DNA from 2 places in the Paraherbaspirillum soli genome. Region 1 is predicted to be linked to the other one. Evidence: predicted binding sites of a transcription regulator. Region 1 holds the regulator's gene; the other holds the start of a gene.
What was found. The regulator FNR, encoded in region 1, switches genes on or off when oxygen is low (the NO sensors DNR and NnrR bind a similar motif). The targets are predictions, from matches to a motif close to TTGATNNNNATCAA.

Region 1 (4,425 bases):
GATTCAGGTTTGCTGCGATATCGCCTGCATGCCTCCGGCGCTTGTTTGCAAAGCTCAAGGTACGGGAGGGTGATATTATTTTAGCATGTTGATGCACGGCAATTAAAGTTTAACCAAAAAATCGAACGAGTGTTTCCAGTTTTGTGATTCTTTGCTCTCGACGCATCGCATAGCCAACAATTAATGCGATCAGATTTGCACCTCCTACGACGCGCGCCCTTCACTTCAAGACGCTATGTTTGTCATAGCGTTCACTGCGTGTCAGGCTTAGCGCATGGCGCGGCATATCAAGTCGCCATCGCCGGCTCGCTGCTCGGCCTGCCGTTGAAATCGGTCCAGCAATGCCGCTGGAAATCATACAACTTGCAACGCCGGGCGGTATCGAAGTACCAGCGCCATGAAAAGCGCTGGATTACGATACGTTGCGGCAGCATGGCTTCGAGTATCTGCTGGGCCTGCCGCAATCGATATAGCGGAATACTCATGTCGACGTGGTGCGCGGTGTGCTCCATGATGTGATGCAACAATGAGCCGATACCATAACGAAAGCTCAGATGGACGGTGGTCGAGACGAATGGCTGCGCTGCGGCCCAGGCGGTTTTTTCATCGTGCCAGGCGACATCGATATGCGTGTGATGGACATAGACGACGAAGCCGATCATTGCATTCCAGAACAGCAACGGCATGACGAAACCGGCCAGCAAGGTGAGCCAGGCCGATTGCTCCGTGACGATCGCAGCCGCACTCAACGCGCCGCTCCAGCTGATGGCGGCCACCGTTACCAGCACGCCGTCCCAGAAAAATACCGGTCGCCTGCTTGGCATCCGGCGACGGCTAGGAAAGTACATGCGCAGCCACCACATTTCGATCAGGTAATACAGCCAGGAACCGCAGCCGCTGCGATAAACGCGTTCCAGACGCTGGCGCCAGCGCGGTAGCGCCCGGAACTCGTCCAGGGAGTAAGGCTGCCAGACGAAATCGACGCCCTTCAGGTTGGTATAGCCGTGATGCACGACGTTATGGCCGACATCCCAGAGGCTGTATGGCGTCAGCGACGGCAGAAAAACCAGACGGCCGAGCCAGCGGTTGAGACGCCGATGCGGCGTGAAATTCTGATGGCAGGCATCGTGACCGAGAATAAACAACCGGCCGATGATGAACCCTGCGATCAGGCCGGACAATAATTTCGCAGCAATGTTCTGCAAGCAGACGGTGGCCGATATCGCCAGTCCGAACAGGATCAGGTCAAGCGCCACCAGCGCCAGGGCACGACTGGTGCTGCGTTGCGTAACCGGTAACAACCAGGAGCGAATCACTTTGCGATGCGGCATTGGCGCCGATGGCGGCACCGGGTCGGGCAGATGTAAGGACATGATCAGGCAAACCTTTGACGGAAACAAAACATCGTCCGATGTTAGGGCAAGGCAAGATGGGATATCTTGACCTCGATCAAAGAGTTGCCGGATTTTTTAATATAAACACAGGCTCTGCCTGGATGAAAAAAGTGCCGTTTCTGTTTTGTACGCCCCTGATTTTTAATGTAAATTAAGCCGATTTCCTCAATGCCATCCTAAAAACAAGAAATTAATAATGATATGAATCAACCGCTTCCCTATATCCCGTCGTCAGTTGTCAACGTCAGCGCCCTGAAAGCAAGCTGTACCGGGTGCAGCATGCATCAGCTGTGTCTTCCGATGGGCCTGGACGATGCGGACATCAATCGGCTTGACCAGATTATCGGACGCCGGCGGCGCGTATTGCGCGACGAAAACCTGTACCGGATGGAAGATCCTTTCAGGAATCTGTATGCCATTCGCTTTGGACACTTCAAGACCTATCAGCTCGATCAAAACGGGGAGCAGCAGATCACCGGTTTCCAGATGGCTGGCGAGTTGCTGGGAATGGATGCCATCAGCGCTGATCGCCATCATTGCGAAGCCATGGCGCTGGAAGATAGCGAGGTATGCGAAATCCCTTTTCAGCGATTGGAAGAATTGTTCAGCCACATCCCGGCGCTGCTGCATCATTTCCACCGCATCATGAGCCAGGAAATCACGCGCGAGCAGAATGTGATGCTCTTGCTCGGAAACATGCGTGCAGAGCAGCGTTTTGCGGTCTTTCTGGTCAATTTGTCTGCGCGTTATGCAGCGCGCGGCTATTCTCCCACCAGCTTCCAGTTGCGGATGTCGCGCGAAGATATCGGCAATTACCTGGGGCTGACCATCGAGAGCATCAGCCGGTTGCTGTCGCGCTTCAAGAAACAAGGCTGGCTTAAGGTCGATAAGCGGGAGGTGCAACTGCTTGATCCGGCAATGTTGAAAGCACTGGCGGCCGGCACGGAAAACTGCGGCTCAACGTAACGTTTCAATCTCGGCACGGCGGGCGCTCATTCGGCGCTTTGGCCAGATGGTACGTCAGCATGCTGGCCATCGCGCAACATGTCCAGAAGAAGAAAAAGCCGATGGTGTAACAGGCCATCGGCGGCAATTCATGCAGGCCATCGATACGCAGCCAGTCGCGCGGATCGAACAGCGAAAAAAAGCAGCCTTCCGCGAGGGCCGCCGCCAGGAAAGACGGCCATAGGATGCTGATCGTCAGTCGCAACATGGTCCCTCCTCTTTCAGTCGGCCGGCGGCAAATCGGCCTGGATGTCGACCGTCTGCTGCTGCGGCCATGTCCATGCGCCGGTAAGACGCCAGTCACGCTGCTCACTCTCCACCACGACCTGCCAGCGCGCCCTTTCCAGTATCGGCAAGGCGACGCTGAATTCACCATGCCGGTCGAGCTGTGCGGCAAGCTTGAGGTCTTTCTCCGGCTGGGTGGCATGAGCCAGGTGGATGCTGATTTTTCCGCCGATCGGCTTGCCGAAGCCCAGCAGCGTGCCATTCAGCTTTTCGGCGGCGGCGTCGTAGCGGGCATCGAACGACAAGCCCAGCGAAGCCGCAATGCGGTCGCGGTGCAAATCCTGATTGATGGCCTGCCCCTGCTTGTAGTAGTCGTCCACCACCATCGCATCGGGCTTCGCAAATGCCAGCCAGCCGGTATACACGGCTGCCAGCATGACCATACAGGGCCCCAGCATCAGAAGCCACGGCCAGACCTGCGCATACCAGGGTCGCGCACTGTTTATCCGATCGATTAAGGGAGGTACGGTATGCACGGCATTCTCCTTGACTCTATTTGGGTATAAAAAATACGGCCTTCTCACTTACCTGCAACTGCGCATCGTCCAGCGCCTTCAGCTCGAACACGATCGGGTTCGATCCCGGTTTGCCTTTTCCATGATCGATGCGCACGCGAACCGGCATCGCGCGCGATGCGGCGCCGTCCAGGATGACCTCGTCCGGCGTAGCCAGCGCGATCGATTCGATCCCTGATACGGCAATCTTGTAACGGTGCGATATTTCGGCGGTATTCATGATCTGCAGCCGATATACATTTTCGATCATCCCGTCTTCGACCTCCCGCCCCATCGATCCACGGTCGCGCATGACGTCTAGCTTGAGCGGCGTGCGCATGATCAGCGCGCCAAGGAAAACCGTCACGATCACCAGCAGCAAACCAATATAGAGCAGTACCGGCGGACGCAACACGCGCTGCCACAACTGTCCCGCAGACAAATGGCCGGCCATCGCATGCTCGGTTGAATAACGGATCAGGCCGGGCGGCGCATTGATCTTCGCCATGACCGAATTGCATGCATCGACGCAGGCAGCACAACCGATACATTCGTACTGCAAGCCATTGCGGATATCGATGCCGGTGGGGCAAACCTGCACGCACATTGAGCAGTCGATGCAGGCACCCGACGGCGCGGTTGCGGCGCCCTCTTTTCTGGTGCGCGCGCCGCGCGGCTCACCGCGCACATTGTCGTAGGTGATGATCAGCGTGCCCTTGTCGAACATCGAACTCTGGAAGCGCGCATAGGGGCACATGTATTTGCACACCTGCTCCCGCATCCAGCCGGCATTGCCATAAGTCGCAAACGCGTAGAACAGGACCCAGAACCATTCCCACGGGCCAGGCGTCATGTCTGTCAATTCATGCAATAACGTTTGCGCCGGCGTGAAGTAAGCGACAAAAGTAAATCCGGTCCACAAGGCTACGCTAGCCCAAACCGTATGCTTGGCAGTTTTCTTTGCAAGTTTTTCAAGCGACCAGGGCTGCTTGTCGAGACGGATGCGCGCACCGCGAGGCCCTTCGATCCTGCGTTCGATCCACATGAATATTTCTGTATACACCGTTTGCGGGCAGGCGAATCCGCACCAGACCCGCCCAGCTACTGCGGTAACCAGAAACAATGAATAGGCACAGATGATCAACAGCGCCGCAAGATAGATGAAATCCTGCGGCCACAATACGACGCCGAAAATATAGAACTTGCGTGCAACCAGATCGAACAGCACGGCCTGGCGCCCGTTCCAG
Region 2 (4,425 bases), on a different contig from region 1:
GCGGGCCATACAGACCCCGTTCGGCGCGATTTATTCCCCCAATTTGACGTCCGACCACGCGACCGGGATCGGTAGCTGGTCTGCCGATGACTTTTGGCGGGCAATGCACAACGGCAAATCGAAAGACGGCAGCCTGTTGTATCCGGCATTTCCGTACCCTAATTACACCAAGGTGACGCGCGCGGACGCCGATGCGATGTTTGCGTATCTGCACAGCTTGCCGCCGGTGTCGCAAAAGAATCGTGCACCGGAACTGCGCTTTCCTTATAACAACCGGCTGCTGCTGTACGGCTGGCGTGCGCTGTATTTCCGGCCCGGTGTGTATCAAGCCGCAAGCGAGCAGTCGGTCGAGTGGAATCGCGGCGCCTATCTGGTGCAGGGACTCGGTCATTGCAGCGCGTGCCATAGCACCCGCAACGCGCTGGGCGGCACCGAGTTGAAAGCCGAACTCGGCGGCGGCTTTATTCCTGTGTTGAACTGGTACGCGCCATCGCTCACTTCCGACCAGGAGATCGGCCTCGGCGATTGGGAGATCGGACACATTTCCGCCTTGCTCAAGACCGGTATCTCGGCGCGCGGAACTGTCTTGGGACCGATGGCGGAAGTGGTTGGCGCCAGCTTGCAGCATCTCAACGATGGCGACATTACGGCGATGGCGGTCTACCTGAAAACATTGCCGCGTCCAAGCGCGTCGGCGGACAAGCCCAAAGAGCACGCCAGCCTGCCGGAGATTGACCGGGTCTTGACGCAGGGCGCCAAATTGTACGAAACCCATTGCGCCGATTGTCATCAGGCATCCGGCAAAGGCGTTCCTCCGGCTTATCCGGCGCTAGTCAACAATCACGCGATCACGATGCCGTCAGCGGTCAATGCGATACGGATAGTCTTGAACGGTGGATTCCCGCCGGGAACCGCCGGCAATCCGCGTCCTTACGGCATGCCGCCATTCGGTCCGGTACTCAGCGACAGCGAAGCCGCAGCCGTGGTGTCTTACATGCGCAACGCCTGGGGCAACCAGGCGACACTGGTGACGCCGATGGAAGTGAATCGCTATCGAGCGGTGCCCCTCGACTAAGACAAGCCGCCAAACCGTTCATAGAAATCGGGTGCGGCACTGCGCACAGTGTCCCCTTCAGCCTCAAATACGCTCAGAAGATGTTGTTCGGCTGCCTTATAAGTGTGCCGATAGATGTGCTGGCACAGTGCATATGCCGCGGTGCCCGGCCAATTGGCGGGCAGCAGTTCCAGCGGCAGTTGCGGATCATGCAGCTGGACCCGTCGAAAAGCATGGATCAGCAATGTCCTGATCACGAACGACAGCTCCGGTTCGATCTCCTGCTTCTGCGTCAAAGCGTTGGATAAGGTCGAAAATTGTTCGATGAAATGCCGATAGCCGGCGATCACCGAATCCAGTTCCCAGCCTTCGTCGACCAGTGTGCGCAGCGGCCTGCTACTGACTTGATCCAACTCGCTGGCGGCGCAGACAAATACCTTGCCCGTCGCGCCGACTCGATCGAGAACGTCTTCCAATATGTCCGGCCGGCTGGATGGATGACCAAACACACCGGGCGCGATCATGCTGAATCCTTCCCACAGCAACTCCTTGCGCAACGCCCCGCGCTGCATCGCGTCGAGCATGCCGGCAGTGGAAAATATCAAAGTCCAGCGGCCATCCCAGTGCGTGCTGAGCGGAGCGTAGATACGCCGATATACCCGGTCAACCCGGCGCAGTCCCGGCGCTGTCAATGCATACAGACTGCGTCGTCCTTCGCGCGTCGCCGCCAGCCATCCTTCCTCGGCCAGCCGGAACACGCTGGTGCGCACCAAGCGATCGCTGACGCCGAATGGCGACAGCAGGTCAATCAAATTGCTTAACCAGATGGCCCCGCCGTGCGGCCCGATGGCATCGCCGAAGATGGTCATGGCCAGCGACTTCGCGCGCGGCGGATCGCTCGCCATCAATTCTTCGATCCATTTCTTGATGTTCAAATTTTTCATTGGGGGATGGCAGCAGACGTTGTCTTCGAACCGACAGATGAATGATACAGGGCGCGCCAATTTTAATGATTTCTTGCAACATTTGATACTGAATTATTTGCGATACTAAATAAACGTTTACTTAAATTAATCTGTATCACATAATGATTTCACTTTCGCTAACCAGGAAGGCAATCATGTACGCACAATTAGTGGAAACCGGCGCCAAGCGGATTCGTGCGCTGGAGGAGATGGGGGCAGACGAGCGGGTGTTCCAGGAGCGTATTGAACGCGGCGTCAAGATCGAACCCAAAGACTGGATGCCGGAGGCCTATCGCAAAACGCTGGTACGCCAGATTTCACAGCACGCGCACTCGGAAATTGTCGGTCAGCTGCCGGAAGGAAATTGGGTGACGCGCGCTCCTACGCTGCAACGCAAGGCGATTCTGCTGGCGAAAATCCAGGACGAAGCCGGTCATGGCCTGTACCTATACAGCGCCGCCGAAACGCTAGGCGTGTCGCGCGACCAGTTGCTAAGCGAGCTGCATTCCGGCAAAGCCAAATACTCAAGCATCTTCAACTATCCATCCCTCAGCTGGGCCGACATGGGGGCCATCGGCTGGCTGGTCGACGGCTCGGCCATCATCAATCAGATCCCGCTTTGCCGCTGTTCTTACGGTCCTTATGCACGCGCGATGATTCGTGTTTGCAAGGAAGAGTCATTCCATGCGCGGCAAGGCTACGACATCATGCTGGCGCTGTGCAACGGCACCCCGCAGCAAAAGCAAATGGCGCAGGACGCGCTCAATCGCTGGTGGTGGCCGGCCCTGATGATGTTCGGCCCGCCCGATGGCGAGTCGGTCAACAGCGCGCAATCCGCGCAATGGCGCATCAAACTTTTTTCGAATGACGAACTGCGCCAGAAGATGGTCGATCAGAGCGTGCCGCAAGCCGAATACCTGGGTCTGACGGTGCCTGACGCCAAATTGAAATGGAATGCAGAAACGCAGCACTACGACTTCGGCGAAATTGACTGGAGCGAGTTCAACAATATCTTGCAAGGCAACGGCCCTTGCAACCGCGACCGGCTGAGCGTCCGGGCCAAAGCTTACGAAGAGGGGGCATGGTTCCGCGATGCATTGGCGGCATACGCCGACAAGCAGGACCGCGCTAGCGGCCAACACGTAGCCTGACCGTAGGGCGCCTCGAAAAACCGATTTGATCCGGGAGTTGGTGATGAGTAAAGAATGGCCTTTGTGGGAAGTTTTTATCCGTAGCCAGCACGGGCTGGCGCACAAGCATGTCGGCAGCCTGCATGCGCCGGATGCGGAAATGGCAATCAACAATGCGCGCGATGTTTATACCCGGCGCAATGAAGGTATCGGCATCTGGGCGGTGAAGGCGGCGGATATCGCCTCCAGCAGCCCTAGCGACAAAGCGCCATTGTTTGAACCTGCCAACAGCAAGGTTTACCGCCATCCGACATTCTTCCCGATGCCGGAAGCAGTGAAAAATCTGTAATCGCACAGGATACGGAAACGACTATGCCGAACGATAAATTCAACTATCTGCTACGCCTTGGCGACAATGCGTTGATCCTCAGCCAGCGCCTGTCGCAGTGGTGCGGCAAAGGCCCGGCGCTGGAGGAGGATATGGCACTGAGCAACGTTGCGCTGGACTTGCTCGGCCAGGCGCGCCTGTGGCTCGCCTATGCCGCTGAAGAGGAGGGGCGCGGGCGCGACGAAGACCAACTCGCCTTCTTGCGCGATGCGCATCAATTCAGCAATGTCCTGCTGGTCGAACAAGCCAACGGCAGCTATGCGGATACGTTGGTCCGGCAATTCCTGTTCGATACCTGGCACTATTTTTTGCTGCAAGGCCTGACCGCTTCGAGCGACGCGCGGATCGCCGGGATTGCGGAAAAATCGTTGAAAGAAGTCAGCTACCACCTGCGGCGCAGCAGCGACTTGATGGTGCGGCTGGGGGACGGCACGCGGGAAAGCCAGCGCAAAATGCAACGCGCGGTGGACGACATATGGATGTTTACCGGTGAAATGATGCAGAGCGATGCGCTGGATGCTGCAATGAGCGCCGCCGGCATCGCGCCGGATCCGGCTGGCGTGCGTGCATCCTGGCTGGCGCATGTGAGCGTGATATTTGATGAGGCCACATTGAACCTGCCGCCGACCGACGCCTGGATGCAAAAGGGGGGCAAGCAAGGCGTGCATACCGAGCACATGGGTTACTTGCTGGCGGAAATGCAGTTCATGCAGCGCGCGTATCCGGGGGCGCAGTGGTAAGCCCGGCGCGAATCAGCGCGCCTGATGCGCTTGAGTATACGTCTCCGGTTCCGACTCCGACCGTTGTCGATGTCTGGCACTGGTTGGCCGAAGTGCCAGACCCGGAAATTCCAGCGATCTCGATTGTCGACCTTGGCATCGTGCGTGC

Region 2: paaA (1,2-phenylacetyl-CoA epoxidase subunit PaaA) is a predicted target of FNR. The motif match lies at 2,115-2,128, and genes of this name have one in related genera.

Annotation. Positions count from the first base shown of each region.
Region 1 covers NZ_JBHSMT010000014.1:157,338-161,762, reverse strand. Annotated here, with positions in the region: gene ACFPM8_RS11055 (fatty acid desaturase) at 288-1,373, opposite strand; gene fnr (fumarate/nitrate reduction transcriptional regulator Fnr) at 1,596-2,360, shown strand; gene ACFPM8_RS11045 (hypothetical protein) at 2,365-2,607, opposite strand; gene ACFPM8_RS11040 (FixH family protein) at 2,621-3,160, opposite strand; gene ccoG (cytochrome c oxidase accessory protein CcoG) at 3,177-4,425, opposite strand, start outside.
Region 2 covers NZ_JBHSMT010000029.1:67,844-72,268, reverse strand. Annotated here, with positions in the region: gene ACFPM8_RS17965 (cytochrome c) at 1-1,075, shown strand, start outside; gene paaX (phenylacetic acid degradation operon negative regulatory protein PaaX) at 1,072-1,998, opposite strand; gene paaA (1,2-phenylacetyl-CoA epoxidase subunit PaaA) at 2,175-3,170, shown strand; gene paaB (1,2-phenylacetyl-CoA epoxidase subunit PaaB) at 3,214-3,498, shown strand; gene paaC (1,2-phenylacetyl-CoA epoxidase subunit PaaC) at 3,522-4,277, shown strand; gene paaD (1,2-phenylacetyl-CoA epoxidase subunit PaaD) at 4,289-4,425, shown strand, end outside.